DNA from 4 places in the Shewanella sp. WE21 genome. Region 2 is predicted to be linked to each of the others. Evidence: predicted binding sites of a transcription regulator. Region 2 holds the regulator's gene; each other region holds the start of a gene.
The links. The regulator LexA, encoded in region 2, represses DNA repair genes until DNA is damaged. The targets are predictions, from matches to a motif close to TACTGTATNNNNATACAGTA.
Positions count from the first base shown of each region.

Region 1: umuD (translesion error-prone DNA polymerase V autoproteolytic subunit) is a predicted target of LexA. The motif match lies at 7,038-7,057, and genes of this name have one in related genera.
Region 3: CKQ84_RS16665 (DNA topoisomerase III) is a predicted target of LexA. The motif match lies at 2,537-2,556, and genes of this name have one in related genera.
Region 4: recN (DNA repair protein RecN) is a predicted target of LexA. The motif match lies at 4,094-4,113, and genes of this name have one in related genera.

Region 1 covers NZ_CP023019.1:4,612,807-4,620,832, forward strand. Annotated here, with positions in the region: gene CKQ84_RS20610 (MFS transporter) at 83-1,744, shown strand; gene CKQ84_RS20615 (glycoside hydrolase family 15 protein) at 1,893-4,430, shown strand; gene CKQ84_RS20620 (helix-turn-helix transcriptional regulator) at 4,551-5,369, opposite strand; gene CKQ84_RS20625 (SLC13 family permease) at 5,450-6,841, shown strand; gene umuD (translesion error-prone DNA polymerase V autoproteolytic subunit) at 7,075-7,491, shown strand; gene umuC (translesion error-prone DNA polymerase V subunit UmuC) at 7,488-8,026, shown strand, end outside.
Region 2 covers NZ_CP023019.1:1,585,826-1,593,851, reverse strand. Annotated here, with positions in the region: gene ctaD (cytochrome c oxidase subunit I) at 1-948, opposite strand, end outside; gene coxB (cytochrome c oxidase subunit II) at 958-2,493, opposite strand; gene CKQ84_RS06800 (cell division inhibitor SulA) at 2,897-3,409, opposite strand; gene lexA (transcriptional repressor LexA) at 3,406-4,026, opposite strand; gene plsB (glycerol-3-phosphate 1-O-acyltransferase PlsB) at 4,187-6,610, shown strand; gene mtr (tryptophan permease) at 6,610-7,866, shown strand; gene CKQ84_RS06780 (VOC family protein) at 8,015-8,026, shown strand, end outside.
Region 3 covers NZ_CP023019.1:3,742,145-3,750,170, forward strand. Annotated here, with positions in the region: gene purF (amidophosphoribosyltransferase) at 1-241, shown strand, start outside; gene CKQ84_RS16655 (sodium:alanine symporter family protein) at 369-1,847, opposite strand; gene CKQ84_RS16660 (hypothetical protein) at 2,115-2,402, opposite strand; gene CKQ84_RS16665 (DNA topoisomerase III) at 2,569-4,668, shown strand; gene CKQ84_RS16670 (alpha/beta fold hydrolase) at 4,879-6,168, opposite strand; gene CKQ84_RS16675 (MBL fold metallo-hydrolase) at 6,424-7,068, shown strand; gene CKQ84_RS16680 (methyl-accepting chemotaxis protein) at 7,214-8,026, shown strand, end outside.
Region 4 covers NZ_CP023019.1:3,214,558-3,222,583, reverse strand. Annotated here, with positions in the region: gene barA (two-component sensor histidine kinase BarA) at 1-890, shown strand, start outside; gene CKQ84_RS14095 (YjaG family protein) at 865-1,464, shown strand; gene CKQ84_RS14090 (DUF3319 domain-containing protein) at 1,608-1,841, shown strand; gene lldR (LysR family transcriptional regulator LldR) at 1,863-2,762, opposite strand; gene CKQ84_RS14080 (AEC family transporter) at 3,053-4,015, shown strand; gene recN (DNA repair protein RecN) at 4,144-5,802, shown strand; gene CKQ84_RS14070 (phosphatidylglycerophosphatase A) at 5,939-6,433, opposite strand; gene thiL (thiamine-phosphate kinase) at 6,449-7,405, opposite strand; gene nusB (transcription antitermination factor NusB) at 7,484-7,888, opposite strand; gene ribE (6,7-dimethyl-8-ribityllumazine synthase) at 7,900-8,026, opposite strand, start outside.

The DNA of each region.
Region 1 (8,026 bases), 2.2 Mb from region 2:
GTGCCAATCCATTGCTAGGCAAAACAATTAAAACAATAAGCACTCAAGGCAGAACGACTGCCGGCAACAGAAAGGAAGTTCAATGTCTTCGAATTACCAGCAAGATCCTCATCAAGCCGCAGCGCCTCAGTTGCCGCATGCCTTCAAGCAACAACCTGAGCTGAGTTTCTGGCAAATTTTTAATATGTGTTTCGGTTTTTTAGGCATTCAATTTGGGTTTGCCCTGCAAAATGCCAACGTCAGCCGCATTTTTCAAACCTTAGGGGCTTCTATCGATGAAATTCCCATACTGTGGATTGCCGCACCACTGACGGGTTTATTGGTTCAACCTATTATTGGTTATTTGAGTGATAACACCTGGGGACGCCTTGGCCGTCGCCGCCCCTATTTTTTGATTGGCGCGATTTTTACTACCCTTGCCATTTTTATCATGCCGCACTCGCCTACTCTGTGGATTGCCGCAGGCATGTTATGGATTATGGATGCCTCGATCAACATCGCCATGGAGCCGTTTCGCGCCTTCGTCGGTGACAATTTACCGAAAAGCCAACGTACCCAAGGCTATGCCATGCAAAGCTTTTTCATCGGCATTGGCGCTGTGGTCGCTTCGGCCTTACCCTATATTTTGACTCACTTTTTTGATGTTGCGAATACTGCACCAGCGGGTGAAATTGCCGATTCAGTGCGTTATGCCTTCTATTTCGGTGGCACAGTATTATTGCTCGCCGTCAGTTGGACTGTCGTATCCTCAAGAGAATATTCCCCTGAAGAATTAGCCGCCTTTAACGCAAAACAAGTCGATGCTGAAGATGAAACCTTAGCCCGCACTCGTACCCGCAAGGACTATCAATTTGCCTCCTTCGTGTGGATGGGTCTCGGCGCCCTGCTCACCTTAGCTATTTGGGCGCAGCATTTAGACAAGCAGCTGTATATTTTGAGCTTAGGGATTTTCGCCTTTGGCCCATTACAACTGTATTGCGCGCTGCGTTTGGGCAATTCACAACCCGCTGAACGCAATAAGCTCGGCATGGTATTTAGCGTGGTCGATGACTTGTTCCATATGCCCAAAGCCATGCATCAACTGGCGATCGTGCAGTTTTTCTCTTGGTTCGCACTGTTTGCCATGTGGATTTACACCACTGCCGCCGTGACGTCTTACCATTTTGGCAGCAGCGATGTGTTGTCACAGGCTTATAACGACGGCGCAGATTGGGTTGGCGTACTGTTCGCCTCCTACAATGGTTTTGCCGCCATTGCCGCGATTTTTATTCCTATGCTGGCTAAGCGTATTGGCATCAAGCTGACCCATACAGTCAATATGTTCTGTGGTGGTATAGGTTTGATTAGTTTCTTTTTTATTGCAGACCCAAGCCTGTTATGGCTGCCTATGATAGGTGTCGGTATCGCGTGGGCGTCAATTTTATCTGTGCCCTACGCCATGTTGTCGGGCATGTTACCCCCGCAAAAAATGGGCGTTTACATGGGGATTTTTAACTTCTTCATCGTGATCCCGCAGCTTCTTGCCGCCAGTGTGCTGGGTTTAGTGCTCAATGGTCTGTTCGATGGTCAACCTATTTATGCACTGATCACAGGTGGCGTCTTGATGATGTGTGCAGGCATTGCCGTATTATTTGTCGACCAAGACATTGTCGAACAAAATAACTCAAATAATCAAAGTGCAGCGATGAACCGCAAGACCCACTCAATCACGAAAGCCACAAGCAAATTAACGAATAAAAGTTAGCTCTTTATAACAGCGATACACAATAGCCGACATGCAGCAATGCATGTTAAGCGCGGTGAATTCGGTCATTTGGCTAATCACAGCAGCATAAAATATCTTTATCAATTCAATCACTATAAAAGTAAAACCATTATTTGGGGAGAACGAGATGGAATCGAGTCCTACGCCGCAGCAGGATCTGCATACCAGCCAAAACCGTCACACACAAGCGTTAACAAGACGCAGCCGCCTAGCGCTTGCCGTCGCCGCAAGCCTATTAGGGATAATAGGGTTAGCGGCCTGTTCACCCACATCGAATTCAGCAACAACTGCCACAAGTGTGAATGCCGCGCCAAGTGTGCAGCAGGTTGCGCCCGGCGCACCAGGTAAAGCGCCGACTTGGGCATTTTCGGGTAAAACTGGTATTGGGACGTCTTACGAGCCTTATACCCAAGGTCAATACCAAGATGCTAAGCAAAATCCCATTAGCCGTGTTTGGTTCTCCCTCGCCCAAGGTATTTTAACCGAAACCATGTATGGTCTTATCCATAATGCGCAGCTCAAAGAACTGCAATTTGTGGTCACAGGTAATGGCTTTGTCGATACCGAAAAAGAGAACACCATCAGCAGCATAGAATATTTAGATACAGATGCTAATGGTCGCCCGCAATCCCTTGCCTATAAAATTATCAATAAAGATGTTGAAGGTAAGTATCAGATTGAAAAGCATATCTTTACCGATCCCGACCGCGACACTTTGATGATGCGCGTCACCTTTACCGCCTTTGAAGACGGCATTACACCACATTTGTATGTCAATCCGCATATCGATAACGCAGGCGCCAATGATATCGGCCGCATCGACACTCATACAAAGAATCAGGCGCTGGTGGCCTATACCGCCGCCAAAGACAGTAGCGTAATGACGGTAAAATCCGATCTGAATTTTGTGCAGGCAACCACTGGCTTTGTCGGCGTCTCCGATGGCCTAGCCGATTTGGCCGATAACGGCAAACTCGATACGCCCTATCAAACGACCAGTGCGCAAGATAAATCGACCGTCGGCAATATCGCCTTTACCGCAAGCTACCCAACGCTCATCAAAGCCAAACCCGTCACCTTTAATCTCGCCATCGGTTTTGGTAAAGACGAAATCCAGAGTTTAGCCAATGCCGATGCCAGCTTAGCCGCAGGTTATGATGCTGTGCTCAGCCATTACAATGCAGGCTGGCAGGGTTACCTAAGCTCACTGCCCGCCATCGCTAACATGGCCAACAACACCACAGATAACGGCAAGCTGCTGTATACCAGCGCTATGGTCTTGAAAGCGCAGGAAGATAAAACCTATGCCGGCGCACTGATCGCTTCACTTTCTAACCCTTGGGGCGATACGGTTTCGGCAGCCGTGCCGAGCACTGGCTATAAAGCAGTATGGCCGCGTGACTTTTACCAATGCGCCATGGCATTCCTCGCCATGGGTGACACGCAAACGCCTAAAGTGGCCTTCGAATACCTGAAAAAAGTGCAAGTGACCGAAAAGACGCCCGGCTTTACGGGTACGCACGGTTGGTTCCTGCAAAAGACCCATGTGGATGGCCAAATTGAGTGGGTTGGCGTACAGCTCGATCAAACCGCCATGCCTATCATGCTCGGCTGGAAACTCTGGCAAGCGGGCGTACTCACCCCTGATGAGATCAGTCACTGGTATCAAGAGATGCTCAAAGGTGCAGCGGACTTTTTGATCAGCGGCGGTGAGGTCAATCTGGATTGGAATCACACCCAAATCACCCCGCCTAAAACTCAGCAAGAACGTTGGGAAGAACAAGCGGGTTACTCCCCCTCGACAACGGCCGCAGTGATCGCAGGTCTTGTTGCCGCGAGTGACATCGCCAAAGAAGCCAAAGATCCCGACTCCAGCAGCCGTTATCTTGCCGCCGCAAAAGGTTTAAGTGATAGCTTAGAAAAGCACTTAGTCACCACTCAAGGACTATTGAAGAACAGCGCAGGCGTCAGCGCGCCCTACTATTTACGTTTAAGCCCGAATGGCAAGCCAAACACCAGCGATAAACTGGCGGCAAATAACGGTAAGCAAGGTTTAGATCAGCGTCAGATCCTCGATGGCGGATTTTTAGAACTAGTACGTTATGGCGTGCGCGGTGCAACCGACAAGCTGATCAATCAAAGCCTTCAATTGATTGATAACACTGAACTTGAACCAAACCTACGCCTTAAATATGAGTTTACCGCCAAAGATGGCAGCACTATCCCAGGCTTTAGACGTTATGGCAACGACGGCTACGGTGAGGATACGGTTTCTGGCAATAACTACGCAGAATCCGGCAGCAACAGCGCCGATCAACGCGGTCGAATCTGGCCCTTCTTCACCGGCGAGCGCGGTCATTTTGAGCTAGCACTCGCCCAAGCAAAAGGTGAGCTAACTGGCAATAACGCGCAGCAAACCAAGCAGCAGTTGATCAACACCTATGTGCAAGGCATGGAAACCTTTGCGAATGCGGGCATGATGTTACCCGAGCAAGCGTGGGACGGTGTCGGCGATGCCACCCGCTATCATTACCAACTCGGACAAGGCACCAACTCTGCCACACCGCTTGCTTGGACCCATGCCGAATACATCAAACTGGTGCGCTCAATGACCGATGGCCAAGTCTGGGATTATTACCCTATCGTCCCTGCGGCATTAAAATGACAAGTTGAAATAATCAATTAAAATAGTGCATTAGCTTAAGACACTTTGATAAATTGCAGGCTAGAACAGCATCCTAGATATTGTTCTAGCTTTTTTATAGACGGTTTTATGATGCCTGATTTAGCTCCCGTTTCTCATAGGCTTATGCTGCGGGTAATCTTGCGGCGTGCAACCAAATTGCATTTTAAAGGCGGCACTGAAACTGCTGACACTCAAATAACCTAAACTATGGGCCACCATAGTTGTGCTCTCCCCTTGGCTTAAGCTCTCAAGCGAATTTAACAAACGAAACCTTTGCCGCCATTGTCGATAAGTGAGCCCAGTTTCAGCTTTGAATAGTCGCTCAATCGTTCTCACACTCGCGCCGCCCATTTCGGCTAACTCGGTCAGTGAGTAACTCACTTTTGGACGTCGGATCAGCGTTTGGATTAATCGGCTGAGTCTTGGATCTGAGCCAGCGGGTAAATGGGCATCCAGACTGTCCAGAGTTTGAAGCTCATCGATGGCAACCAAACCCAGCCGATGCAGTTGTCCACTGTCCATAAGATGTGAACTTTCACAAAGTTTAAGCACTAATTCGCGCATCAGCGCTGTCATAGTCACCATCACCACTTGCGTATCCTGTGGCCTAACGCCATAGCTAGGGTCAATATAAATATTGCGAGTATGGGCGTGGGTTTCACTGTTCACTTGATGGGGCAAATTGCAAGGGATCCAAACGGCATGGGTTGAGGGTACCACCCAGACGGCATTTTCACTGCGAACACGTAACAAACCTTTGGCGGCCCAAAGTAGCTGACCCCGCGGGTGCGAGTGAGGTTCGATGCCCGCTTCCGCCGCCATATTGCGAGTATGGGTCAGCACGGGCCGATTGGCATCTATGATAAACGCCGCATCACTGGGTGTTAACAATGTCGCCTTAGGAACATACTTTGACATATTACCTTCTTAAAACGCCAAACCAAGTCAGTTATCTTAGTAGGCATCTTTTACGTATTCAACCCAATAGGTCGGTAAACATGAAACGTTTTATTGGCGTTAAACAGCTAGCGTTTTTCAGTGCACTGTTGATCGCTACTTTACTTGCGCTTTTTCCGCTAAGTCAGCATCCCGCGGTGTTTTCCTACAGCGCAGGCGTAGTGTTAGTGACCTTGATGTTTTGGAGCACAGGTTTCTTCCCGCCCTTTATGGCGGGGTTAATCTTTTTTGCCCTTGCCACCATTTTTAAACTCATTGAGCCGAGTATACTTTTCTCCGGATTCGGCTCAACTGCGGTGTGGTTAATCATTTCGGGGTTTGTGATCGGCAGTGCAATCACTCAGTCAGGTTTAAGTCGCAGAATGGCCAGTTTGATTGCCCCCATACTGACCTCAAGTTATCCACGCTTAATTGCGGGTTTGGTCTTTAGTGCCGTGCTGCTTGGCTTTGTGATGCCCTCATCCGTTGGCCGTGCAGTGGTACTGGTGCCTATTGGTATGGCGTTAGCCGAGCAAGTCGGTTTTGCTCGTGGTAGCCATGGGCGGATAGGCATTGCGACCGCCCTGGCACTGGCGTGTAACATGCCCAGTTTTGCCGTGTTGCCCGCGAATATTCCCAACATGATATTAGCGGGTTCCAGTGAGAATCTATTCAATATCCACTTTGGTTATACTGAGTATCTCTTATTGCATTTTCCAATCCTTGGCTTACTCAAATCAATATTGATTGTGGCGCTAGTCGTTTTCCTATTTCCTGCAAAAATTGATAACAACCAGCCTGAACGCGTTATTGAAAAAGAAGCTTATAACCTTGGTATGCAAAAGAAAGTTGCACTGTTACTGGCTATTACTTTGCTCTTTTGGGTGACTGACTCGCTGCACGGCATCAATCCCGCTTGGGTAGGATTAACAACGGCTATCTTGTTATTGCTCCCAAAATGGGGAGTGCTTGAGCCTAAGAGTTTTAATAGTTCAGTGGATTTGTCGACCGTCATTTTTGTCGCGGCGGCCTTAGGTCTGGGAGCATTGGTCAATCACTCCGGGCTCGGCACTGCGCTAGGTCAACTGTTCAGTGAATGGTTACCCTTGCAGCAAGGGGCATCGTTCATGAATTTTATGTCGTTATCGTTAATCGCGACGCTAACGGGGTTAGTGGCAACGGTTCCAGGCGTGCCGACTGTGTTATCCCCCATGGCGGCAGACTTTGCCAATGCAACTGGCTTCTCCACCCCAGCGGTATTAATGACGCAGGTGATCGGTTTCTCAACCGTGATTTTTCCTTATCAGGTGGCTCCTTTGATTTTGGCGATGCAATTATCCCAAGAGCCATTAACTAAACTACTTCGCATCACCTTACCTCTAGCGGCAATAACTCTAGTTGCACTTATTCCACTGGATTATCTGTGGTGGCTATGGCTCGGTTGGATTAACTAAATTGCGTTAACTAAAGCGGGTTAACTAAAGTGCGTTAACTGAATTAAATGGACGAAACGCTCACCCTTAGCGATATTCAAGCCGTCAAGGGTGCTTTAGAACAGCCATCATCAATTGCTCAGCACTCGACAGCGCTTGGGTCGATAACATAACTCTCCCCACATAAATTCTTTCGATAAGCTTCATAGTTAGACTATACTGTTTATATGTACAGTATATTGTGATTTATTATGATGCTTCTAGGCCGCTTCGCCAAACATACCCAATATCAGCTCTCGTTATTTAGCTCCTTGATTGCCGCAGGATTTCCGTCACCGGCCCAAGACTATGTAGAACAAACATTAGATCTCAATGAGTTATGCATCAAACATCCTGCCGCCACGTTTTTTGTCAAAGTCCAAGGGGATTCGATGATCGAAGCGGGGATTTTCTCCGGTGATATTTTGGTGGTGGATCGCTCACTACAGCCAGCCCACGGTGATACCGTTGTCGCAGCGGTGAACGGTGAGTTTACCGTAAAGCAATTACAGCTACGCCCTGTGGTGCAATTGCTACCACGTAATGCCTTATTCTCCCCGATCGCCATCAATGATGAGTCTGAGTTAAACATCTTTGGGGTAGTGACCAACGTGGTGAAAACGCTCAAATGACGCCCTCACTATTCGCCCTCGTCGATTGTAATAATTTTTATGCCTCCTGTGAGCGGATGTTTAGGCCTGATTTGGTTGGTAAGCCGATTGTGGTGTTATCCAATAACGATGGCTGCGTCGTCGCCCGCTCCGTAGAGGCAAAACAACTTGGCATCAAAATGGCGGTGCCTGTATATCAAATCGCAAACCAACTCCGCCAGCATCAGGTTGCGGTATTCTCCTCCAACTATGCACTCTATGCCGACATGTCAAACAGAGTGATGACCACCTTAGAGCAAATGGTGCCGAAAGTAGAAGTGTATAGTATTGATGAAGCGTTTTTAGATCTATCACGCATCGATAAATGCACCGATATTCATCAGCTTGCATTAAATATTTATCAGCGAATACCGCAATGGACAGGGATCAGTGTTTGCGTTGGCATTGGGCCGACAAAGACCCTCGCCAAACTGGCAAACTATGCTGCTAAGCGTTATCCAGCAACCCGGGGCGTGGTTGATCTGCGCGACCGTGAACGCCAACGACGACTCATGGC
Region 2 (8,026 bases):
CACTGGCATACCTGTGGTGAACATATGGTGCGCCCATACGAGGAACGACAGAATTGCAATACTAGCCGTAGCATAAACCATGGATGCATAGCCAAATAAGGGTTTACGACTGAAGGCGGGGACTATGGCAGAGATGATGCCAAAGGACGGCAAGATCATGATGTAGACTTCAGGGTGGCCGAAGAACCAGAAAATATGCTGGAACATCACAGGATCGCCGCCGCCAGCCGCATCGAAGAAACTCGTGCCGAAAAACTTATCTGTCAGCACCATAGTCACTGCGCCCGCGAGTACGGGCATAACCGCGATCAGTAGGAATGCCGTGATAAGCCAAGTCCAGACAAACAATGGTAACTTCATCCATGTCATGCCTGGCGCGCGTAAATTCACTATGGTCACAATCACGTTGATCGCGCCCATGATCGAACTTATCCCCATGATATGAATAGAAAATACAAAGAGCGCCGTGCTATCTGGGCTATAAGTTGTTGATAGTGGTGCGTAGAAGGTCCAACCAAAGTTAGGTCCGCCACCTTCCATAAATAGCGAACTGAGAAGAATAGTAAAGGCGAAGGGGAGTATCCAAAAACTCCAGTTATTCATCCGTGGCAGCGCCATATCGGGCGCCCCTATCATCATAGGGATCAGCCAGTTAGCGAGCCCTGTAAAGGCTGGCATTACCGCACCGAATACCATGATCAGCCCATGAACAGTTGTCATTTGGTTGAAAAAGTTGGGCTCGACCAATTGTAATCCAGGTTGAAAGAGTTCAGCGCGGATCACCATGGCCATAGCGCCACCGGTTAAGAACATAATGAAGCTGAACCATAAATACAAAGTACCTATATCTTTATGGTTGGTGGTTAGCAGCCAGCGCATGATGCCCTTTGGCGCACCATGATGATGGTCATCATGGGCTGCGGTTTGATCTTGAGTCGTTGTGCTCATCATTATCCCCTACTGTCCATGACTTGCGATATCAGCAGGTTGCACTGTATCGCCGGTATTGTTGCCCCAAGCATTGCGTTCATAGGTAATGACTGCTGCAAGTTGTTGTGGGCTAAGCTGTTTGCCAAATGCCTGCATAGCCGTGCCTGTTTTACCGTGCATCACAATATCGATGTGATTGGCGACTGGTCCAATGGCGATAGCGCTACCCACTAGCGCGGGGAAGGCGGGTGGTATTCCTGCACCTGTCACTTGATGGCAGGCAGCACAGAAGGTCGCGTAGACAGTTTCACCTTCGGCCATGAGGGCGTCATGGCTGAGTGTGGAGAGGCTTGCGGGATCTACTGCAGCTGAGACGTCTTTTGCAGGCGCGGGTGTCGGGGTTGTACCGCTTGGTACCGCGGCGGATGTTTGTGCAGAATTGCCGTTCATGTACTCGTTGACGTCTTTGGCTTGCACTGCATCGCCAGTATTATTGCCCCAAGCATTACGCTCGTAGGTAGTCACTGCCGCGATTTCTTGTGCGGTCAATTGCTTACTAAACGCTTGCATGGCTGTACCCGTTTTACCGTTGAGCACAATTTCAAGGTGACCGCTGAGTGGTCCCGTTGCAATCGGGCTACCTTTAAGGTGCGGAAATACGCCTTGCAACCCTTCGCCATTGGGCTGGTGGCAGGCTGCGCAGTGCCCGAGGTAAACTTGTTCACCTTGAGTCATCAACTCTTCTTTACTTAGGGTTTGTGATAAAGCGGCTTGAGCGGCTTCAGCCGCAGCACCTGCAGCTTGTTTCTGCTCTGTGACCCAAGCCTCAAACTCGGCTTCGGGTAACGCTTGTACTACGATAGGCATAAAACCATGGTCTTTACCGCAGAGCTCGGCGCATTGACCACGGTAAATGCCGGGTTTGTCGATGCGAGTCCAAGCTTCATTGATAAATCCAGGGTTGGCATCTTTCTTAATTGCAAAGGCGGGTACCCACCAAGAATGGATGACATCCTCTGAAGTCATCAGAAAGCGGATTTTGCGGTTTATCGGTAGAACGAGCGGTTTATCGACTTCCAATAGATAGTTTTCACCCTTGGTTTCGGTGCCTTCGATTTGTGCTCTGGGTGTTGTCAGTATGCTATAAAAATCAATATCTTGATCGAAATAGCTGTAATGCCATTTCCATTGTGAACCCGTGACTTTTACGGTGAGATCGGCGTTGCTGGGATCTTCCATTGCGATTAAAGTTTTTGTCGCTGGAATCGCCATTAAGATCAAAATGATAAATGGCAGAATCGTCCAAGCGATTTCAACTTTAGTGCTTTCGTGAAAGTGGGACGCGACAGCGCCTTTGGATTTTCTGTGGTTGATCATGGCGTAAATCATGACGCCAAAGACCACTAGGCCTATTGCGCAGCAGATATACAAGATGGTCATGTGCAAGTGATAAACCTTGCCACTGATCTCGGTCACGCCAGGGGTCATGTTGAACCGCATGTCCGCGGCGGTCAACGGTGGTGCGAAAAGCACCACGAGTAAACAATACAACAATTGCTTCACAAGACTTCTCCTCTGCCAATTGCGAATAGCAACTACAAAGAAGAGCAACACAGTAAGTCTCAACTCTATGCAAACTCTTCAGTTCCCAAAAAAGCTTTTTTGACTTCAACGTGCGTTGGCGGCTGTTACTTTTAATCAAGTATTGTTACTGCTGGTAATTAGCCACGCTGGCACATACTGCTGAAATAAATCTGTTCTCTATTTTTAGTGGCGCTTCGAGTTCGATAAATACTCGATTCATTGACCACGGAAGGTGATATATCATCACCGACTTAACCAACCATACTTGCTGTTTAAATATTGATCAAGATCACTTATTTATCTAATTATCTGAAAAATTGCCAAAAAAAAGCCTCACATTCATAGGTGAGGCGGCTTTCAAGGTAAAAAATTAAATGAATATTTAGTGTACAGAGCTAAAAAAAGATTGCTGACCGAAGAGATTGCCTTGCTCAATGCGTACGTCGGCATGTAAGTGACTGTTTACGTCTTCAAGCACTATGCCCATAGCTCGGGCACTTTTAGCCACGATTTGTAGGCGTCGATTATCCCGCGCATCCAATGATTGAGTCCAAGTAATGACTGCACTGGACGTACCACTTGTCAGGGCTTTCTCCATCGCCCACAGGGTTTCGACTTCATCTTTAGCATGTACCAGCAAAACTCTATCCATACGCACACCTGCGCTGGCGAGCATTTGCTTGTAGCCAATACTTGGAGGGTTGATGAGCACTAACCAACGGCCCTGTTGGCTTAACTGAGCGAGTTGTGCACTCAGATGAATTAATTCTTGGCGACCTTGAGTCTTAGTTGGCATGCAGGCGATGGGCGCATGGTGCCAGTCATAGTCGGCATCACGGACTTCATCGAGCCACAAGCCCGGATGGCGGGGGGCATTGCCAAGTAGTTTATTCATAGCCAATCTCCATTACGGATCACACCGACGGCGAGTCCTTCAATTGTTAAACTTTGGAAGCCTAAATCCACTTTAATCGGGGAGTAATCTTCATTTTCGGCATGTAGATAGACTACATTACCTTTTTTTTCGAAACGTTTAACAGTGACATCGTCATCGACTCTAGCGACAACCACTTGACCATTTCTAGCTTGTTCTACTTTATGAACTGCCAGCAAATCACCTTCGAGAATGCCGATATTTTTCATGCTGTCGCCTTTTACTCGCAGTAAAAAATCGGCGGCGGGATGAAACATGCTTGGGTCGACTTGGTAGTACTGTTCAACATGTTCTTGGGCGAGGATAGGTTCACCCGCGGCCACTTGGCCGATGAGCGGTAAACCTGTTTCAGTCAAATCTTCGATTTCCGCAGGCAGACGAATGCCTCGAGATGTGCCTGGCATGATCTCAATGCAGCCCTTTTTTGCCAACGCTTTAAGATGTTCTTCAGCCGCATTGGCGCTCTTAAAACCTAAACGGGTTGCGATTTCTGCCCGAGTGGGTGGCATGCCAGTATCGGCAATATTTCGTTTAATTAGCTCTAAAATTTCAGCTTGGCGTGGCGTCAAAGGTCTCATGGTGTTTCCTGTTTTTCTATACAGTTACTGTTAGTATATACAGTATTGTTTGCAGCGCAAGTATTAACCACTTTTTAGCTATGTTGGAGAGAATTAGCGAATATTGCCCATAGTCTGGTATTCTATCGGGCTAGTAAACGCACTTAATTGCATAAGAATAATGCCTAAACACGACTCTCTTTGGTTGAAATCATTACGTTGGATCCAAAAACACTTAGTGCACACTATTGTGGTGCCTCAGGATCCCTTTGCCGATCTGAATCTGGATGCTTCCAGACCCCTTGTTTATGTGATGAAAACAGAATCCCTTAGTGACATAGCTGCTTTGAGCGAAATAACGGCTAAGTTAGGTTTACCAAGCCCTTATGAGCCTCTAGTGGCTAATGGTGTGACTGCGCCTCGGGTTGTCTGTCTTCAAGGGCGTAAGCCACTGTTTGGCGAACGTGCTGGTAATGAGCCTTTCCTCGAATGCTTTATGCGTTTGTTAGCCGTGCATAAGGAACGTCCTGAATTGGATATTCAACTGGTGCCCGTGAGTTTGTATTGGGGTCGCACGCCAGGGAAAGAAGACGACACTATGAAGGCGGCCGTATTTGAGCGGGAAAACCCGACTTGGCTACGCAAGTGCTTGATGATTCTGTTCTTAGGTCGACATAACTTCGTGCAGTTTTCGAATGCCGTATCCCTGCGTTACATGGCTGACGAACATGGCACCGACATGGGGATTGCCCATAAGTTAGCGCGGGTTGCGCGCGTGCATTTCCGTCGTCAACGTAAGGTAATGACAGGGCCTGTGCTGCCAAACCGCCAAGCACTGTTTCATTCGTTGCTCAAATCTGAGTCGCTGCGCAAAGCGATTCAAGAAGAAGCCGCCAGTAAAAAGATTTCTGAGACCCAAGCGCGCGAGACGGCTATTGAGTATCTCGATGAAATCGCTGCCGATTACTCAGATAGTTTAGTGCGTATTGCCGAGCGTTTCTTAACTTGGCTGTGGAACAAGCTTTACAGCGGGATTAACATTAAAGGCGCCGAGCAAGTTCGCCAGCTGCACCACGATGGCCACGAAATTGTTTATGTGCCTTGCCATCGCAGCCACATGGATTACCTGCTGTTATCGTATATTTTGTATTATCAAGGCATGGTTCCGCCGCACATTGCTGCCGGCATTAACCTCAATTTCTGGCCCGCGGGACCTATGTTCCGTCGCGGTGGTGCCTTCTTTATCCGCCGTAGTTTTAATGGCAATAAGCTGTACACCGCAGTATTTCGTGAGTATTTAGACCAGCTGTTTGCTAAAGGTTATTCGGTGGAATACTTCTCCGAAGGTGGCCGTTCACGTACTGGCCGTCTGTTGGCGCCGAAAACTGGCATGATCGCCATGACGATGAACAGCGTACTGCGCGGTATTGAACGTCCTGTCACACTTGTGCCTGTGTATTTAGGCTATGACCATGTGATGGAAGTGGCGACTTACCATAAAGAGTTAAGCGGTAAGAAAAAGAAAAAAGAATCTGTGTGGCAGGTGTTCGGTGCCATTCGCAAATTAGGTAATTTTGGCCAAGGTTATGTGAATTTTGGCGAGCCTATTACCCTGCAAAATTTCTTAAATGAGCGTGCGCCAAACTGGCGTGCTGAGTTGGCCGATGATCCCGAGCAGAAACCAAGTTGGTTAACGCCAGCGGTAAACGTGCTGGCTAATCGGGTGATGACGCGTATCAATGATGCCGCAGCCGCGAGTTCGGTGACTTTGACTAGCTTAGTTTTACTGGCGACAGATCAAAACGCCTTAGAACGTAGTCTGCTGGAGCGTCAGCTTGATTTGTATCTGACCCTACTCAAAAAAGTGCCTTACACTTCTTATACATCTGTTGCCGAAGGTGATGGTAAGCATTTAGTGCAGCAAGGTTTAGAGCTGAACAAGTTTGTTGTTAGTGCCGATCCTTTAGGGGAAATAGTGTCTATCGAAGCGAGTCAGGCTGTGTCTATGACTTACTATCGTAACAATATCATTCACTTATTTATTGTTCCTTCATTAATTGCGAGTTGTTTAACCCACAATGAACAGATCCTGCGCCAGCAAGTGGTTTCAATCGTTGCCGATTTTTATCCACTGCTGAAAGCCGAACTCTTCATGGGAATTAAAGACTTACCAGCCTATGTTGAGCAAGTACTGGATTTCCTGATTGGGCAAGGTTTAGTAGTTGAGACAGATACTTTAGCTGTCGTGCCTGAGCACTCAAGCCAATTATTGTTGTTAGCCAGTTCAGTGAGTGAAACTTTGCAACGCTACGCTATTATTTTCAATCTGTTAGCGAACAGACCTAAGATGGAGCGCTCAGAACTTGAGTCTGAGAGCCATTTACTCGCCCAGCGTTTAGGGGCTTTACATGGTATTACCGCGCCTGAATTCTACGATAAAAAACTCTACGGTACTTTGAGCGTGAAGCTCAAAGAATTGGGATATCTGGCGGATAGTGAAGATAAGTCCAATATCAATCGCATACGAGATCAGGCCAATAGCTTATTACGTCCGTCAGTGAGACAAACGATAGTGGCGAGTGTCACCGCGGAGCACACAGTTTAATGGCAAATCATATGAATGCGGCTAAGCATAAGCCCGCAGGTAAGTCCTTGCTTGGTGGTGCCATGATTATTGCTGGCACGACCGTAGGTGCTGGGATGTTTTCTCTGCCCGTGGTCGGTGCAGGTATGTGGTTTGGCTATTCGATTTTAATGTTATTGGGTATTTGGTTTTGCATGTTGATGTCGGGCTTATTGTTGCTCGAAACCAATTTACATTTCGAACCCGGTGCTAGCTTCGATACCTTAAGCAAGCAAACTCTTGGGCAGTTTTGGCGGATAGTGAACGGCGTTTCTATCGCTTTCGTGTTGTATATTTTGACCTATGCCTATATCAGCGGCGGTGGTTCGATTGTGAATCACAGCTTGCAGGGCATGGGAATTGAGTTACCGCAAAGCGTGGCAGGGCTGGTGTTTGCCATAGTATTGGCGAGTATAGTATTGATCAGTACTAAAGCCGTGGATCGGATTACCACGATTATGCTCGGCGGTATGATCATTACCTTCTTCCTCGCTATCGGCAATTTATTGATCGAAATTGATGTGACTAAGTTGCTCGAACCCGATGGTAATAACAGCTTTTCACCTTATCTGTGGGCGGCGCTGCCCTTTGGTCTCGCTAGCTTTGGTTACCATGGTAACGTCCCCAGCTTAGTGAAGTATTACGGCAAAGATTCCTCCACCATTATCAAGGCGATTTTCGTCGGCACCTTTATCGCGCTGGTGATTTATGTCTGTTGGTTAGTGGCGACTATGGGCAATATTCCCCGCAGCCAGTTTATCGACATTATTGCCCAAGGCGGCAATATGGGTGTGTTGGTGGGCGCTTTGTCTGAGGTGATGGCGAGTAGCTGGTTAAACAGTATGTTGACCCTGTTTGCTAACTTAGCCGTGGCTTCATCTTTCTTAGGGGTGACCTTAGGTCTGTTCGATTATCTTGCTGATTTGTTTGGTTTTGATGATTCACGCTCTGGCCGAATGAAAACCGCGTTAGTGACCTTTGTGCCGCCAACGATTTTAGGATTACTGTTTCCCGATGGCTTCTTAGTAGCGATTGGCTTTGCGGCATTAGCGGCGACAGTGTGGGCGGTAATCGTCCCGGCGCTGATGGCCTATAAATCGCGGCAGTTGTTCCCCGATAGCACAGGTTTTAGAGTGATAGGCGGTACACCGCTGATTATTCTTGTGGTGTTATTTGGCATAGTCACGGGTGCATGTCATCTGCTCGCGATGGCAAATTTACTGCCGCAATATTCCTAATTTGTTGTGATGATTTAAGCCCTCCATGTGAGGGCTTTTTTGTCTTTAGCGGTTGAGTTTTGTCTTACAGATCTTTTTAACCTGAATACTGGACAGAAATACAAACTCAGGCTTAACTCGAATGATTGTTAAAACAAAGGAGCTGATAATGAAAATGACT
Region 3 (8,026 bases), 2.2 Mb from region 2:
GTTAATTGGTGCTGATGGCATTATTTTCCAAGACTTACCCGATTTAATTGAAGCGGTAAGAATGGAGAATCCTGCGATTAAACGTTTCGAAACGTCCGTATTTGATGGTCACTACATCACGAACGACGTTGACCAAGCGTATTTAGATCACTTGACGCAACTGCGAAATGACGATGCTAAAGCCGATCGAAATAAAGATATTGGCACTAACTTAGAGCTGCATAACGTCTGTCACCCATAAGGATTGTGGGTCATTCAGTATCGTAAAGTTTGAGTCCTTTTTGTTCTAAACGATACAAAAAAAGCCAGTGAGAAATCACTGGCTTTTTAATGGCTTATATTTGCTTAACGGATCATCGTGATAACGTCTACGTATTTATGCGTTGCGCTGTTTCAGTCATTACATTTTCTTCAGCGTGCTTACGTTCAACCCAGTAATCCGCATTTTTAATACCCAGTTTTACCGGGTCAAAAAGTGGCTCTATGCCGAGTGCTTGCTGTGATTCATAATCTTTTAGGCAAGTGAATGCGGTTTTCCTTAATAGAATAATGGCAATAATATTGAGCCATGCCATGAGTCCAACACCAATGTCACCCATTCCCCAAGCCATATCAGCCGTTTTAACTGTGCCGTATACGGTTGAGCCAATGATCACGACTTTGAGAACGACCATGAACCAAGGATGATTTACTTTACGGTTGATATAGGCAATGTTGGTCTCGGCAATGTAGTAATAAGCCACTATGGTCGTAAAGGCGAAGAAGAAGAGTGCGATAGCCACAAAGATATTGCCAAATCCTGGCATCATACTTTCCATTGCCGTTTGTACGTAGCCTGGTCCTGCAGCGACTCCGGCAATGCCGGTATAGAGCGCCGCACCGTCTGGGCCCTGAACATTATACAGTCCTGTAATAAGCAGCATGAAACCAGTTGCAGAGCAAACGAATAAGGTGTCGATATACACAGAAAAAGCTTGAACTAACCCTTGTTTGGCTGGATGGCTTACCGCCGCTGCAGATGAGGCATGTGGCGCTGTACCTTGACCCGCTTCGTTGGAGTAAATACCCCGCTTTACCCCCCACATGATGGCTAAGCCTAAAATGGCACCAAAACCCGCATCAAAGCCAAAGGCACTTTTGATAATTAACCATAAAATACCCGGTAGCTGGCCAATATTTAGCGCTATGATGACACAAGCCACTATGATGTAACCCAGTGCCATAAAGGGGACGACGGCACTGGCAAAGTGAGCGATACGTTTTACACCGCCAAAAATGATAAAGCCAAGAAGCATAGCCAGTATGGCTGCAGTCACATTAGGATCTATGTTGAAAGCGGTTTTTAAACTTGAACCTATCGAGTTAGCTTGTACGCCCGGCAGCAGGATCCCGCAAGCAAATATGGTCGCAATTGCAAATACCCATGCATACCATTTCATGCCTAAGCCTTTTTCAATATAAAAAGCAGGCCCACCACGATACTCGCCATTGATTTTTTCTTTATAGACTTGACCTAAGGTAGATTCAACGAAGGCGGAGCTGGCACCGAGAAAGGCAACCATCCACATCCAAAATAAAGCGCCAGGACCACCAAAGGTGATTGCTGTGGCGACCCCTGCAATGTTACCTGTACCGACTCGACCCGCTAATGTCATCGCGAGTGCTTGAAAAGACGACACTCCCGCATCAGTACTCTTACCATCAAACATCAGGCGGATCATTTCTGGCAGATGGCGCAGCTGTAAAAATCGAGTGCGAAGGGAGAAATAGAGCCCGACACCTAGGCAAAGAAAAATAAGTGCAGGGCTCCAAATTACACTATTGATCGCGTTGACAATCTCATTCATAGACTCCGATTCCTTTATTGTGTTGTTTTAGCAGAGTTTTTAGGTTTACGGTTATTCAACAGATGTTGAGTTAGGACATTCACTTTTGATTAAGACATTTTTTGTAAATATCCAAGATACTCAACATAACTATTTTTTAGGGAGCTTCATAGTTAAAATGTTAAATATTTGAAACCAATGTGTTTTGAAATTGAGTTTTAGCATGGATAAATAGAGCAGAGGGGCGAGTTAACTCGAAATACGGTAGTGATTTATTATGAATGTCAGTTATCCCATTACCCAAAGTAGCATCCACACGCCGAATAAGCTGCTTAAGCTATGGCGCGTGATTTGATGGCTGAGTAATAGAGATAAACTCACAGCAATAGGAATGACGAGAATGAATCCCCATGCTAACGGCATATCGATGATTTTCATTTGTCCCAGCCAGGTACTGGTGAGCATGCTTATTGCGAGTAACATTAAGCTATGGAATATCAATAACTGATTGAATCTTAATATTAATGCTGGAGTTATTGTCATAGCCTGTCGCGCATTTATTGCAAACTGTCTCATAGTCACTCCTTAGTTATTTAGTGTATCTTATGCCTTGTTGAGAATCATTCGCAATTGAATTTACACTTAAGCTTTTACATTTAAGCTCGGTTTACTACAGAAATTTGCACTCAACTGGCGTTTGGGCTAAATTATACTGTAATTATATCCAGTGCTTGGTGTTTATATGATTCTCTATATCGCAGAAAAACCTAGCCTAGGGCGGGCCATTGCCGATGTATTGCCTAAACCCCATAAAAAAGGCGATGGATTTATCGAAGCCGCCAATGGCGATTGTGTGTCTTGGTGTGTTGGTCACTTGCTCGAGCAAGCTGAACCTGATGCCTATAATCCCGAATTTAAGTCTTGGAAATTCGAGCATTTGCCAATAGTGCCAGACAAGTGGCAACTAAAACCTAAGGCCGCAACCCGCAGCCAACTTACAGTGCTTAAACGATTAGTCAAACAAGCCAACACCTTGGTTAATGCGGGCGATCCCGACCGTGAAGGGCAGTTACTCGTGGATGAAGTGATTGCCTATCTTGGCGTGACGGGGGACAAGCTACATCAAACCCAGCGTTTACTGATCAGTGACTTAAACCCACAAGCTGTAAAACGGGCTCTAACGCAGCTACGCAGTAATCGCGAGTTTATTCCTTTATCCACATCGGCCTTAGCCCGCAGTCGAGCCGATTGGCTCTATGGCATGAATATGACGCGTGCGTACACCATCCAAGGTAAAAAGGTCGGTTATCAAGGCGTGTTATCCGTCGGCCGAGTACAAACGCCATTGCTTGGGCTAGTGGTGCGCCGTGATGAAGAGATTGCCCACTTTCAATCTAAACCTTTTTATGAAGTACTAGCGCATTTGGCGACCGAGAAGCAAGAAACCTTCAGCGCCAAGTGGCAACCTAGCGAAGCTTGTCAGCCTTATATGGATGAAGAAGGACGAGTGTTAGTGAGAGGGTTAGCGCAAAATGTGGTGAGTCGCATCAGTGATAAACCCGTCTTAGTCACTCAATTAGTGGCTAAGGACAAGAAACAGAATCCACCATTGCCCTACAGCTTATCCGCGTTGCAAATTGATGCGGCGAAACGGTTTGGCATGAGTGCTAAGGATGTGCTCGATACCTGCCAGAGTTTGTATGAACGCCATAAACTCATTACTTACCCACGCTCCGACAGTCGTTATTTACCCGTTGAGCAACATAACCTTGCGCCTTCGGTACTTAAGGCGATAAGTGACGGTGCTGCTGAGTTATTGCAAGGTGCTGATGCACCCGAGCCCCGTCTTAAATCTAAAGCATGGGATGATAAAAAAGTGGACGCCCATCACGCAATCGTCCCCACAGAGAAGACGGCTAACTTATCTAGCTTGAGTCAGCGTGAGAGGCAGTTATATCTTCATGTTGCTCGCCAGTACTTAGCACAGTTTTATCCGGCTTATTGTTACAGTGAAACCACAGTGCAAGTGACAATCGAGGGTGGCTTATTTAATACCAAGGCGCGTCAGGATAAATCCCTCGGCTGGAAGCAACTCTTTGCCCGCCAAGAGCCAAATGGCAGTAAGGCGAGTGGCAACAAGTCGACGGAAGAAAGCACAGGTAAGGACGATGAGGAGAATGACGAGTTTATCGGCCAATTACCGCCTTTGAAATTGGGACAGGCTTTGCATTGTACTCGAGGCGAATTGTTGGAGAAAAATACTCAACCACCAAAGGCCTTTAACGATGCCACTTTACTCGGTGCTATGACGGGTATTAGCCGTTATGTGACCGATCCTGAGATCCGTAAAATTCTTAAAGAAACCGACGGATTAGGTACAGAGGCCACCCGTGCAGGTATTATCGAATTGCTGTTCAAACGCGGTTTTTTACAACGCTTAGGTAAATCTATTGTCTCGACAGACGTGGGGAAAGGATTGATTAACAGCTTGCCCGCGAGTGCGACTACGCCGGATATGACAGCGCTTTGGGAAGCGAGTCTGAATGGCATTTGCCATAAAGAAACCTCTTATCAAGCCTTTATGCAGCCACTGCTCGGCACCTTATCCACGCTTATCCAGAATGCAGGCGCCCAACTGCCAACCGCGCTTAATGGTTTACAAGGCCAAGGTTATCGTAAAACGGCAAGTAATAAATCTGGTTATCGTAAGTCGCCTTACCGCAAAGCCTCGAGCTCGGCAAAACGGGCAGGCACTGCAAGTACAGCTAAAAGCAGTGTGAATAAGTCAGTGGCTAGTGCTGGCGCAAGGAGTCGAACACGCAAAATGGCTACAGAGGTTTAATCGTCACGAGTGCGTTGTGATTCTGTTGTAGGGGATATTCGACCTTAAGCTATAACGCTTTCATAGCACTGAATTTGGGCAAAAAAAAGAGTAAACCAAAACGGTTTACTCATACGGAAATAGGTCGTTAAAGCTTGCCAAAATCACTCAATTGATGAGGAGCAGGCATATAATCTCAGCATTAACTTAATTAGCCCTTAAAGTTCATATTTATCTTAGGGTGTCGCCTCGGTTTAAGCTGATGAGCTTATCCAGTATGCGTTCTCCATCCATGCGGATGCCGTTATGTTCATATTCTGATGTTAACCAATACTTTAGCCTGCCAACTTGTTTTGTGGTTTCTAAACTGTATTGCATCTCTACAAACATATCTTCACTGTAAATGGCCGTTGCAACAGGGACTCGGTTTTGTGCCAGTTGCTCTAGATTGTAAAGTGTTGGCCAATTTGATTTATGGGCAAGGATTTCTGCCGCGGCTTTAAGCGGCACTAAGTGACTAAATTGGTCAAACATCCATGGGTATATCATCTCACCTGTGAATAAAAACGGTTTACCTTGTTGATAGTTAAAGGCGGGGAATTGCTGTCTAACCCTGTGTGCCGACCATTGTGAGGCCGAGTGTTGACAGTAGATGGCTTCATGCAACAGGGCAAAAATCGGGTTAGTGTTGTAATCGAGCATTTGACCGAAATGATTTAAAAATAACGGATTGACTACTGCCCCTGAAGCCGTGTTGATCAAGGCTTGCTCAAGCAAATAATAAACCGATTCAGGCCCTTGCTCCATTCCGATATTAATACCCAGCAGTTGCAACATTTCAACCGAGAGGCGTTCACCCGTTGCCAAATACACTTCATTTTCAAGCAAATGTTTTGCTAAGCGAGTGACGAGATGTTGAGCATCGTGGAAGCGTTGGAAAAATTGTTTATTCTTCGCCAGTACGCGTTGATAAGTCGCAAGATAGACGTCGTCGCTGCTACGGGTTAATGATGGTATGCCACCCGTGATATAGGCTTCACTGACGCCTTGAGGGGCGGCGCTTAAATAATGTAACACGCAAAATCCCCCGAAACTTTGGCCGAGAATCGCCCACTTATCGGCGGGACAAAGCTGGGCACGAATCGTTTCGGCATCACGAATGATATTGTCAGCCCTGAAATGGCTTAGGTAATCCGCTTGAGCTGCGGGATCTAAGTGTTGCAGGCTTTGGTAATTAATCGGTGTTGATAAGCCTGTACCACGTTGATCGAGTAATAATACCCGATATTCTTTTAATGCGCGGCGGATCCAGCTGCTGTTGCTGGCGGGACGCATGGCCGCAAATCCAGGGCCGCCTTGAAAAAATACGATATAAGGTAGTTTTTTATCTTTGTTTTCTGGGCTACAGAGTTCTCTGGCAAACACTTGGATTTGCTCTGCAATTGGATTTTGATAGTTGAGGGGCAAGGTAAAAGTGTGTTTCTTCGCCAGCACTCCGGCGAGAATAATATCGGGTTTCATCAAACAACCTTAATGGCAGAGGATCATGTTATTGTGATTGGCAGATTGTATACCCAAATAAGCTGAAGATGCAGCAACCTAGGCTACCTGAAATGCGTATCTTCAGCTAACTTGGGTATAGACAAAATAGTTTATGTCGTAAGCTAGGATTATTTGATTAGCTTTTGGTGAAGATCAATTTTTTGGATACAAATTTGAGCCATGATGAGTTTCTTAGCGTAATCTATCGCTTATGGATAACACGAGATTGAAGCTATGAAGTATCAGATTATTCCAGTGACACCTTTTCAGCAAAATTGCAGCTTGATCTGGTGTGAAAAAACCAAGCGTGCTGCGGTTGTGGATCCCGGCGGGAATATTGACAGGATCCAAAACGAAGTGACGAAACTTGGACTCGTCCTCGAAAAAATCATCCTTACCCATGGGCATATCGATCATGTCGGTGGTGCAAAAGCCTTAGCGAAAGCCGCCAATGTGCCGATTATTGGCCCGCATATTGCCGATAAATTCTGGATTGATAACTTACCTAAGCAAAGCCAAAATTTTGGTTTTCCCCATTGCGATGCCTTTGAACCGGATCAATATCTGCAGGATGGCGATATTGTTAAAATGGGCGAGCAAAGTTTATCTGTGCTGCATTGCCCTGGGCATACGCCGGGACACATTGCACTTTTTTCTGCCCAATCTAAGTTGGCGTGGGTGGGGGATATTTTGTTTCGAAGTTCTATCGGCCGTACCGATTTTCCCCAATCAAATCATCAGGATTTAATTCACTCGATCACCGAAAAACTGTGGCCCTTAGGCGCCGAGGTTGAATTCATTCCTGGGCATGGTCCTATGTCTACCTTTGGCGAAGAGCGCGAGCATAACCCCTTTGTCGCGGACCAACTTTTACTGTAATTAAGACGCCATTCAGCATTGCTTGATTTGTGAGCGATAATCACTCGCAAATCAAATGATTATTTCAACTAATAAACCAACCTTTTTTATGTTTTCTGTTTTTCCTTCTAGACTTAAAGCAGTTCTTCCGTCTACTGGGGTAAGTATGAAAACAAAAACAATGATGAGCGTGGTCTTTTCGACCATAGTCGCGAGTGCCGTGATTTCTGCGGTATTGAGCTTCAATGTTAAGTCTAAAATCGATCTCTTTAATGATGCGGCTAGCGTCCGATATCAGTCCTATCAAGTTGCCGATGAGTTAAGACAAAGTTCCGATGACCTAACGCGTCTCGCTCGAACTTACGCTGTTACGGGTGATGAAAAATACGAAAAAATGTATATGGATATTTTGGCTATCCGTAATGGTGAGAAGTCTAGACCTGAAAAATATCACCAGATTTACTGGGATTTGGTGTTGAGTTATGGCGATAAGCCAAAGCCCGACGGTGCTAGCATTGCGATAAACACGCAAATGAAGTCCCTCGGTTTTTCTGATGAAGAATTCCGTTACCTTGAACAAGCTCAGCAAAACTCAGATGCGTTAGTCGCCCTCGAAGTGAAAGCCATGAATGCCGTCAAAGGTATTTTTATGGACCCCAACACCCAAACTTACACGATCAAAGGTGAGCCTAACTTAACCATGGCGAGGGAGTTATTACATAGCGACCAATACCACAGAGAAAAAGCTAAGATCATGCAGCCGATTGATGAGTTTTTTACAGCATTGGATAAACGTACCGATGGTGATGTGAATAACCGACTCGACTCCCTGCATGCTGCATTAAACTGGTCCCAACTGGTGTTATTTATCGTGATTTTAGCCGCCGTTGGCGGATTTATTATCGTTAAGAGCAGGATTGTGACTCCCTTAGTGCAGACCTGTGTTGAATTGCTCGATATTCAGCGCTCTAAAAATCTT
Region 4 (8,026 bases), 1.6 Mb from region 2:
ATGCCGATGTGGTGTTGTCTCTGCCAGTCAGTGAGCATCAGCTTGCGCGCAACTTACTCTATCCACCGATGGAGTACGACATCATAGCCCCTGCGACAATATCAACGCCGGTTGCGCGCCAATCCTTAACCGTGCTAGCGGTAGATGATAACTTTGCCAACTTAAAACTGATTGATACTTTACTCAGCGAATTAGTGACGACTGTGGTTGCCGTCAACAGTGGTGATGAAGCAGTTAAACAGGCGAAGACTCGCACCTTCGACTTGATTTTTATGGATATCCAAATGCCTGGCACAGATGGCATTAGCGCCACGAAGCAAATTCGCCAAGGCTCGATGAACCGCAACACACCGATAATTGCCGTGACAGCCCATGCCATTGCCGAAGAACGCGAACTGATTTTAGGCAGTGGTATGGACGGATATTTGCCTAAACCTATTGATGAAGCGGCGCTCAAAGATATTATTCATCGCTGGATCACTCGGCCTAAGTTCACCCATTTTGACCTGCATACGCTGAACTGGGATTTATGCTTAACCCAAGCCAATCACAAGGCCGATCTCGCCTTAGATATGCTCAGAATGTTGCTCGACTCATTGCCGCAAACCGTGGCGACGATTCAAACGGCGCTAAGTCAAAACGATCACCCTGTCATGCTCAGTACTATCCATAAGCTGCATGGTGCGAGCTGCTACTGCGGCGTGCCCACCACACAAAGGTTATGCCAAGAAATTGAATCGGCACTAAAACGTGAAACATCGGTTGAAGATCTCGAACCCGAAATACTAGAGTTACTTGATGAGTTAACTAAGGTAGAATCTGCGGCAAATCAAGTGATATCACAGCTATCAGCGGAAATAACAGATGACCAAAAAAACGGGCTTCTTTAAACGTCTCAAGGCGTTAACACTGCCACAAAAACAACTCTTTGCCACTGCACTTTGCCAACGTATGTTGCCCAACTATCAACTGTTTTCCGAAGTCTGTGAGTTTGGCGATCCTACTGTGTTGAGTACCGCATTAGAACTATTGTGGCAATCCCAGTACGACTCCAAGCTCAAATTCAATGTCGATGTGCATCTGCAACGCTTGGAAGATAACACCCCAGAACCCGCTGATTTTGAAGCCTATGGCGTCTATCCTGCCATGGATGCTGTGGTCGCCATATCGACCTTACTGGGTGCGATTCAAGGCAAAATTGAAGAAGATATAGTCAATATCAGCAAATTGTCATCCAGCACAGTGGCTAACTACATCGAAGCGATCAGCGATGTCGATTTGGTGGATGAAGCATTAGATGATTTCGTTTTCGCCCATGAAGTCATGGAAGAAGAGAAAGAATTACAAAATTCTCTGCTGGAAATTATTGAAGAAAATCCGAAGATCACTGCAGAACTGGTCAAAGGTTTACGCAAAGACATTATCGAAGCTGGCGTATCAAATATCGGTATCAGCGTCGCTTAATTGATGGGGGTGCTTGGGGTTACTCAAGCACCTATTATCCATGCAGAATAAGAAAGGGATCATCGTTTTACACCCTCACCAACGAATCCCGTCAAAGATATCCAGTTGCTATAAATAGCATCAATAAAGATTGAGTTATTCCAATGAAAAAGATTGTTTATCAAGGATTTGTCTTAACCAATAGCGAAGGACGCACCGACAGTTGGAAACTGACCATCAAAGATCAACAGCGTATCGGTTCTTTATTTGAACTACGGCGTTTAGTGGGATACTTCTTAGAACTCGGCATACTGCCCGCGACACGCTCCAGCCTGCAAGATGCAAAACAAACGCAAAACACCATGAGCAAAAACACCGTAAAACCTAAAAGACGCTAAAAATCAGTTCTCCTCAATAAATCAACGCATAGAGAATAACTCTGGCGCCTTTGACTGCATAAACTCAATAAAGACTCTTACCTTTAGCGGCTGCTGGCTGCGCTGATGATATAAAATCGAAATTCGCCTCTGTTCGCCAATCCATTCCGGCAGTAATACTTTAAGTTTCCCCTCTTTAATCTGCTGTTTTACAAATAGTTCAGGACCATACAAGATCCCGCCATGGCCTAAAGTAGCCTGAATCGCTCCGTGTAAGTCCGTGAGGGTGAGCTTAGTCGGGCCATTAAAATAAAAAGACTCGCCGCTTGGATGCTTTAAATGCCAATTAAACAGCGGCCAGACTTTTATCAGTTGATGGGCTTCAAGATCATCGGGATGCTCAAGTTTAGGCGCCTGAGCCAAATATTCTGGTGTGGCAAACAGGCAATAGTCGAGCTCGCCTAAGGTACTCGACACCCAAGAAGAATCAGGCTGAGCCCCGCCAACAATCGCCACATCTATGCCTTTGTCGATCAAATCGACTAACTCATTGCTCTGGGAAATGTGTAAACGGATATCGGGATATAGGCGGCCAAATTCATTTAATGCTTGAATAAACACGATGGAAATAATCGAAATCGGCGCCGCGATGCGCAAGGTTCCCTCGGGTTTATCGCTGCCTAAACCACTTAGTTCATCAAATTGAGCAACCACGCTCTGGTAACGTTGAAAGAGCGCCAGCCCTTCCTCTGTCAGTCGCAACTTGCGGGTGCTGCGCATAAAGAGCTGTTTATCGAGCTTCTCTTCCAACTTCGCTAACTTGCGGCTCACTGTGGCAATGGGCATATCAAGCTCCTTCGCCGCCTGCGAAAAACTGCCCGCATTGACTAAATGCACAAAAAGATAGACAAGTTGTAGTTCAGCGCCTAAATCATCACTCATTGCATATCCTAATTTCACATATTGGGTATTGACGTTAAAACGCTAAATTCACTAAGTGATTGTGTTTTAAACATTGAATTATTCACTTATACGACCATAGCGCAATAGCCTTAGATTGAAATGGTATGTTATTTTGTGGCGAGTTTTACTGCGCTGGCGCTAAATCTGGCTCTAAAGTGACATAAAAAGAAGCAAGTGCTGTAACTCTGTCCACCAAGAATCATAGCGACAGTAAAATGACGACGGTGGGCGAGTTTATTCAAATTTAATCGTAAGGATGAGTGAGGGAAATGACCATTTTAACCCCTCTGTTTGCCGTCTTCGGGATCATGTTGCTCGGTACACTAGTGCAAAAACTAAAACTCTTGCCCGTCGATACGGATCAAGTGCTAAACCAATATGTGTACTACATTGCATTCCCCGCGATCATGCTTATCGCCCTCGCCCTGCAGCCGATTGACGAGATTTTGCAATGGGGATTTATTGCGGGCTACAGCACAGCTATGGTAATCACTTATCTTGTCTGCCTTGGGCTATCGCTGATCGCTAACCCTAAACAGCATGCGGTTGCCGCTATTCGAGCCCTCAATGCCACCTTTGGTAATACGGCATTTATTGGTATTCCACTGCTCATCATCCTCTTTCCGCACCAACAAAGTGCCTTAGTCGCCGCCGCGATTGCCAGCTTATTATCCGTGCTGATGTTTGCCGTCGCCTTAGTCTCGATGGAACTGGCCACTAACACCCAAAGACAACACCACGCCTTAATCATAATGGCAATGGCGGTCGGTAAAAACCCTATCGTTATTGGTAGCTTAATTGGCGTCGGCATTTCGGCGCTAGAGATAAAACTGCCGTCAGGGCTGGCGCTAATGATCCAGCAAATAGGCAATACCTCAAGCCCCTGCGCCCTATTTGCTATCGGCATGGTACTCGCCAAAGCGATGCGCTACCAGAAAGATAGCAGCGTATTTAGCCCCAAGAATTTTATCGAACTGAGCCTTATCAACCTCTTCAAGCTGACTATCCAACCGGCACTCGTTTACTTTATGCTTAACCGTTTTGGCGTAAGTGGTGACTACCTGATCATGGGCGTGATCTTGAGCGCACTTCCCACCGCGGCTAGCGTGTACTTACTCGCCCAGCGTTATAACACTCAGGCTTCAACCAGTGCTCAAGGCATTCTATTTGGCACCTTAGTCACTTTCTTCAGTTTACCTATCTTAGAAAGCTTAGTAAGAACCTATGCATAATCAGTTAATTAAAAATATTTACTGTCGATAATGCCGATTTTTCACCCAAGCCACTTTACTGTATATAAAATCAGTATATACTGTTTATCAATACAGTGGTTTGGTATATTTTTCGACAGGAATTCACTATGCTTTGCCAACTCAGCATTAATAACTTCGCTATCGTCCGTTTTTTAGAACTGGATTTTCGCCCCGGTATGACCAGCATCACAGGTGAAACCGGTGCGGGTAAATCGATTGCCATCGATGCGCTAGGCCTATGCCTAGGCAATCGCGCCGATGCCAGCAGTGTTCGTCCCGGAGCCAATAAAACCGAGGTCAGCGCCCGCTTTTCCTTGGATGATATTCCACTGGCAAAACGTTGGTTAGAAGATAACGATCTTGAACTCGATCATGAGTGCATTCTACGTCGAACTATTGGTAGCGATGGCCGTTCACGCGCCTACATCAATGGGAATCCAGTGCCGCTGACGCAGCTAAAATTACTGGGTCAGTTGCTTATCGGTATTCACGGTCAACATGCGCACCATGCAATGTTAAAAAGTGAACATCAACTCACCCTGCTCGACAGTTATGCCAACCACAGATTGCTTATCGATACGGTTGCCGCTAGCTTTCAACGCTGCAAGCAAATTGAGGCCGATCTAAAACAACTCGAAGCCTCCCAGCATGAACGTATTGCCCGTAAGCAATTAGTGCAATATCAAGTAGAAGAACTCGATGAGTTTGATCTTAAAGTTGATGAGTTCGATGAGATTGAGCAAGAGCACAAACGTCTGGCTAATGGCACTGAGTTGATTGATACCTGTCAGGCGAGCTTAGATATACTCACAGAGGGCGAAGAGAACAATATAGAGTCGCTGCTCAATCGAGTCGTTTCCCTCGCCGAAGATCTGCAAAGCTACGATCCTGCATTAAGCAATATCAACACTATGCTCAATGATGCCTTAATCCAAGTGCAAGAAAGTGCAGGCGAATTACAGCACTATTTGAGTAAGCTTGAACTCGATCCAACCCACTTTGCCTATTTAGAAGAACGGCTATCAAAAGCCATGCAACTGGCGCGTAAGCATCATGTTAGCCCGAATAAACTGGCCGAGCATCATTTAGCATTAAAGGCTGAGCTGAGCACCTTAGACAGTGATGAAAGTAAACTTGAAGAAATTCAGCTTCAAGTCGAAGCAAGTAGAGCCGCTTACCTTAGCAATGCGCAAAAGCTCAGCCAAAGCCGCGCTAGATATGCCAAAGAACTCGACAAACTGGTGACTCAGTCAATCCACGAACTGAATATGCCTAAGGGTAAATTTACGATCGAAGTCAATTTCCACCCCGAGCAAATGTCAGCCAATGGCAGTGACAATATCGAATTTATGGTAACCACTAACCCTGGCCAACCTTTGCAACCGATTTCAAAAGTCGCGTCTGGCGGTGAGCTCTCACGGATAGGGCTAGGGATCCAAGTGATTACCGCGAAGAAGGTTGCCACACCGACATTAATTTTCGATGAGGTGGATGTCGGGATTTCCGGCCCCACCGCCGCAGTGGTGGGCCGCATGTTACGCAGCTTAGGGGAATCGACCCAAGTACTGTGCGTGACTCACTTGCCGCAAGTTGCGGGCAATGGTCATCAACACATGTTTGTCGATAAATTTAATAAGGCAGGTAGTACTGAGACCACAATGAAATCGCTCGATCGTGAGCAGCGTATCCAAGAGCTTGCAAGACTGTTAGGTGGCGATACTATCACCAGCAATACCCTCGCGAACGCAAGGGAACTGCTGCAATAGTAGTATGGATCAGATAACGAATGAGGTCGCTAAACGCTTGAATCTACACACTCTATATCACAAGCTAAGGGGCTATATCAAAAACTAAGGGTTAGTTGTTGGCCATGCTAACTAACATGTCGGGTTAGCGATAATGTTAGCTAAAACACCAGACTAGCCCTTGCAGACAAATAAACGAAAACACGCCCGCTAACACATCGTCAATCATAATGCCAAAACCACCATGAACTTTGGCATCGAGCCATCGAATAGGCCAAGGTTTGATGATGTCGAAAAAGCGAAATAGACCAAAGCCGACTAACAACCAACCCCAACCTGCTGGTGCCGCTATCATAGTGATCAGTAGCCCAACCACTTCATCCCACACAATCGCACCGTGATCGTGTACCCCCATATCTTGAGCGGCTTTACCGCAGATATAAAATCCCGCAAATGCGCTCAATAAGGTTAAGCCGATATACCAAGTGAGCGGTAATGGCGCCATCAATAAGTAGAGGGGAATGGCTGCTAAGGTACCGAAAGTACCGGGTGCTTTAGCGGCGAGTCCGCTACCAAAACCGAGTGCCAAAAAGTGGACAGGATTTTTTAATGACAGGCGCGTTAGCACCTGATCCTTTGACAACCATTTCATTAACATGCTCTTCGCTTAAAAGTGCTCGAAACCGTGATACGGCGGTGTAAACGGCTCACCATTGAGTTGCAACTTGAGCTTACTGCCTGCACAAATTTGTCCAACGCGAACAAACTTTGCTCCTGCATGGCTTAATGCCGTCTCAAGCGCGCCTTTTTGCGCTTCAGGAACGGTGAACAGCAGTTCATAATCTTCGCCCCCTGTAAGCGCATAACCTAAGGCATGCTCCTCGCTGACGGTATCTTGCATCGCGCGTGAAAGCGGGATGCAATTAACGTCCACCACAGCACCAACTGCCGAAGCCTTAAGCACATGACCGATATCCGAGATAAACCCGTCGGAAAGATCGATTGCACTGGAGGCAAGCGAACGCAAAGCTTGGCCCGCTAAAACTCTTGGTGTTGGACGATAATGGCGATTAATCAGGAATTCTTTATGCTCGGCTCTGGCCTGTTGCGCGCCTCGAATAATATCCAGACCTAAGGCCGAATCTCCGAGCGTGCCCGTGACATAAATCCAATCACCCGCTTTAGCACCATGACGCGTGAGTGCTTTACCCTGTGGGACTTGGCCGTGCACTGTGATGTTAATAGCCCGTGGACCACGAGTCGTATCGCCGCCAATTAAAGCGATGCCATAGTAATCGGCCGCTTCAAATAAACCTTCACTAAAGCCACTTAGCCAAGTCTCATCGACTTCGGGTAGCGTTAAGGCAAGCGTCATCCACGCGGGTTCAGCGCCCATGGCTGCCAGATCAGATAAATTTACCGCTAAAGCTTTGTAACCTAAGGCAGCGGGAGGCATGTCGGGGAAGAAATGGACATTTTCAACTAAGGTGTCACAGGAGATAGCGATCGACTTGTTTTCTGCAGGTTGCACTAAAGCGCAATCGTCACCGATGCCAAGCTTCACATCACGGCGAGTGGGGCCGCGGTTGCTAAAATAACATTCAATTAATTGGAATTCTTTCACTGTACAGTTTGGCACGACTTACATCGGCCACCTTTGTTAGCAATGAAAAACGGTATCCTAAGATACCGTTTGTCTTTATTACTTGCGTGCAACCAGTTTGTCGAGCAGTCCGTTCACAAACTTATGACTCTCGTCCGCACCGAAAGCTTTTGCCAACTCAATCGCTTCATTAATCGCGACCTTGTATGGCACATCTTTACGGAAAGTCAGCTCATAGGTCGCTAAACGAACTATGGCTTTCTCTACTGGAGACACTTCATCAATCGGGCGTTCCAGATGCGGGATGATCAGCTCATCCAATTGGGTTTTCTTCGTTGCAACGCCTGAAAATAGCTCACGAAAATAAGCTACATCAACACCGTCGAGACTTTGTTCAGTTAAAAACTCATGCTCGACATCGGCAATATTATTCCCGCTTAGTTGCCATGAATAGATGGCTTGAACGGCTAAACGGCGGGCCTTGCGGCGCTCAGAAGGCTTCATTATTTTTCCTACTATAACAACTGTTGTTCAAGTTCTTGCAGAACATTGACCATTTCAAGCAGGCTTAGAGCAGCTTCGCCGCCTTTGTTACCCGCTTTGGTACCTGAACGTTCAATCGCTTGTTCAATGGTATCAGTG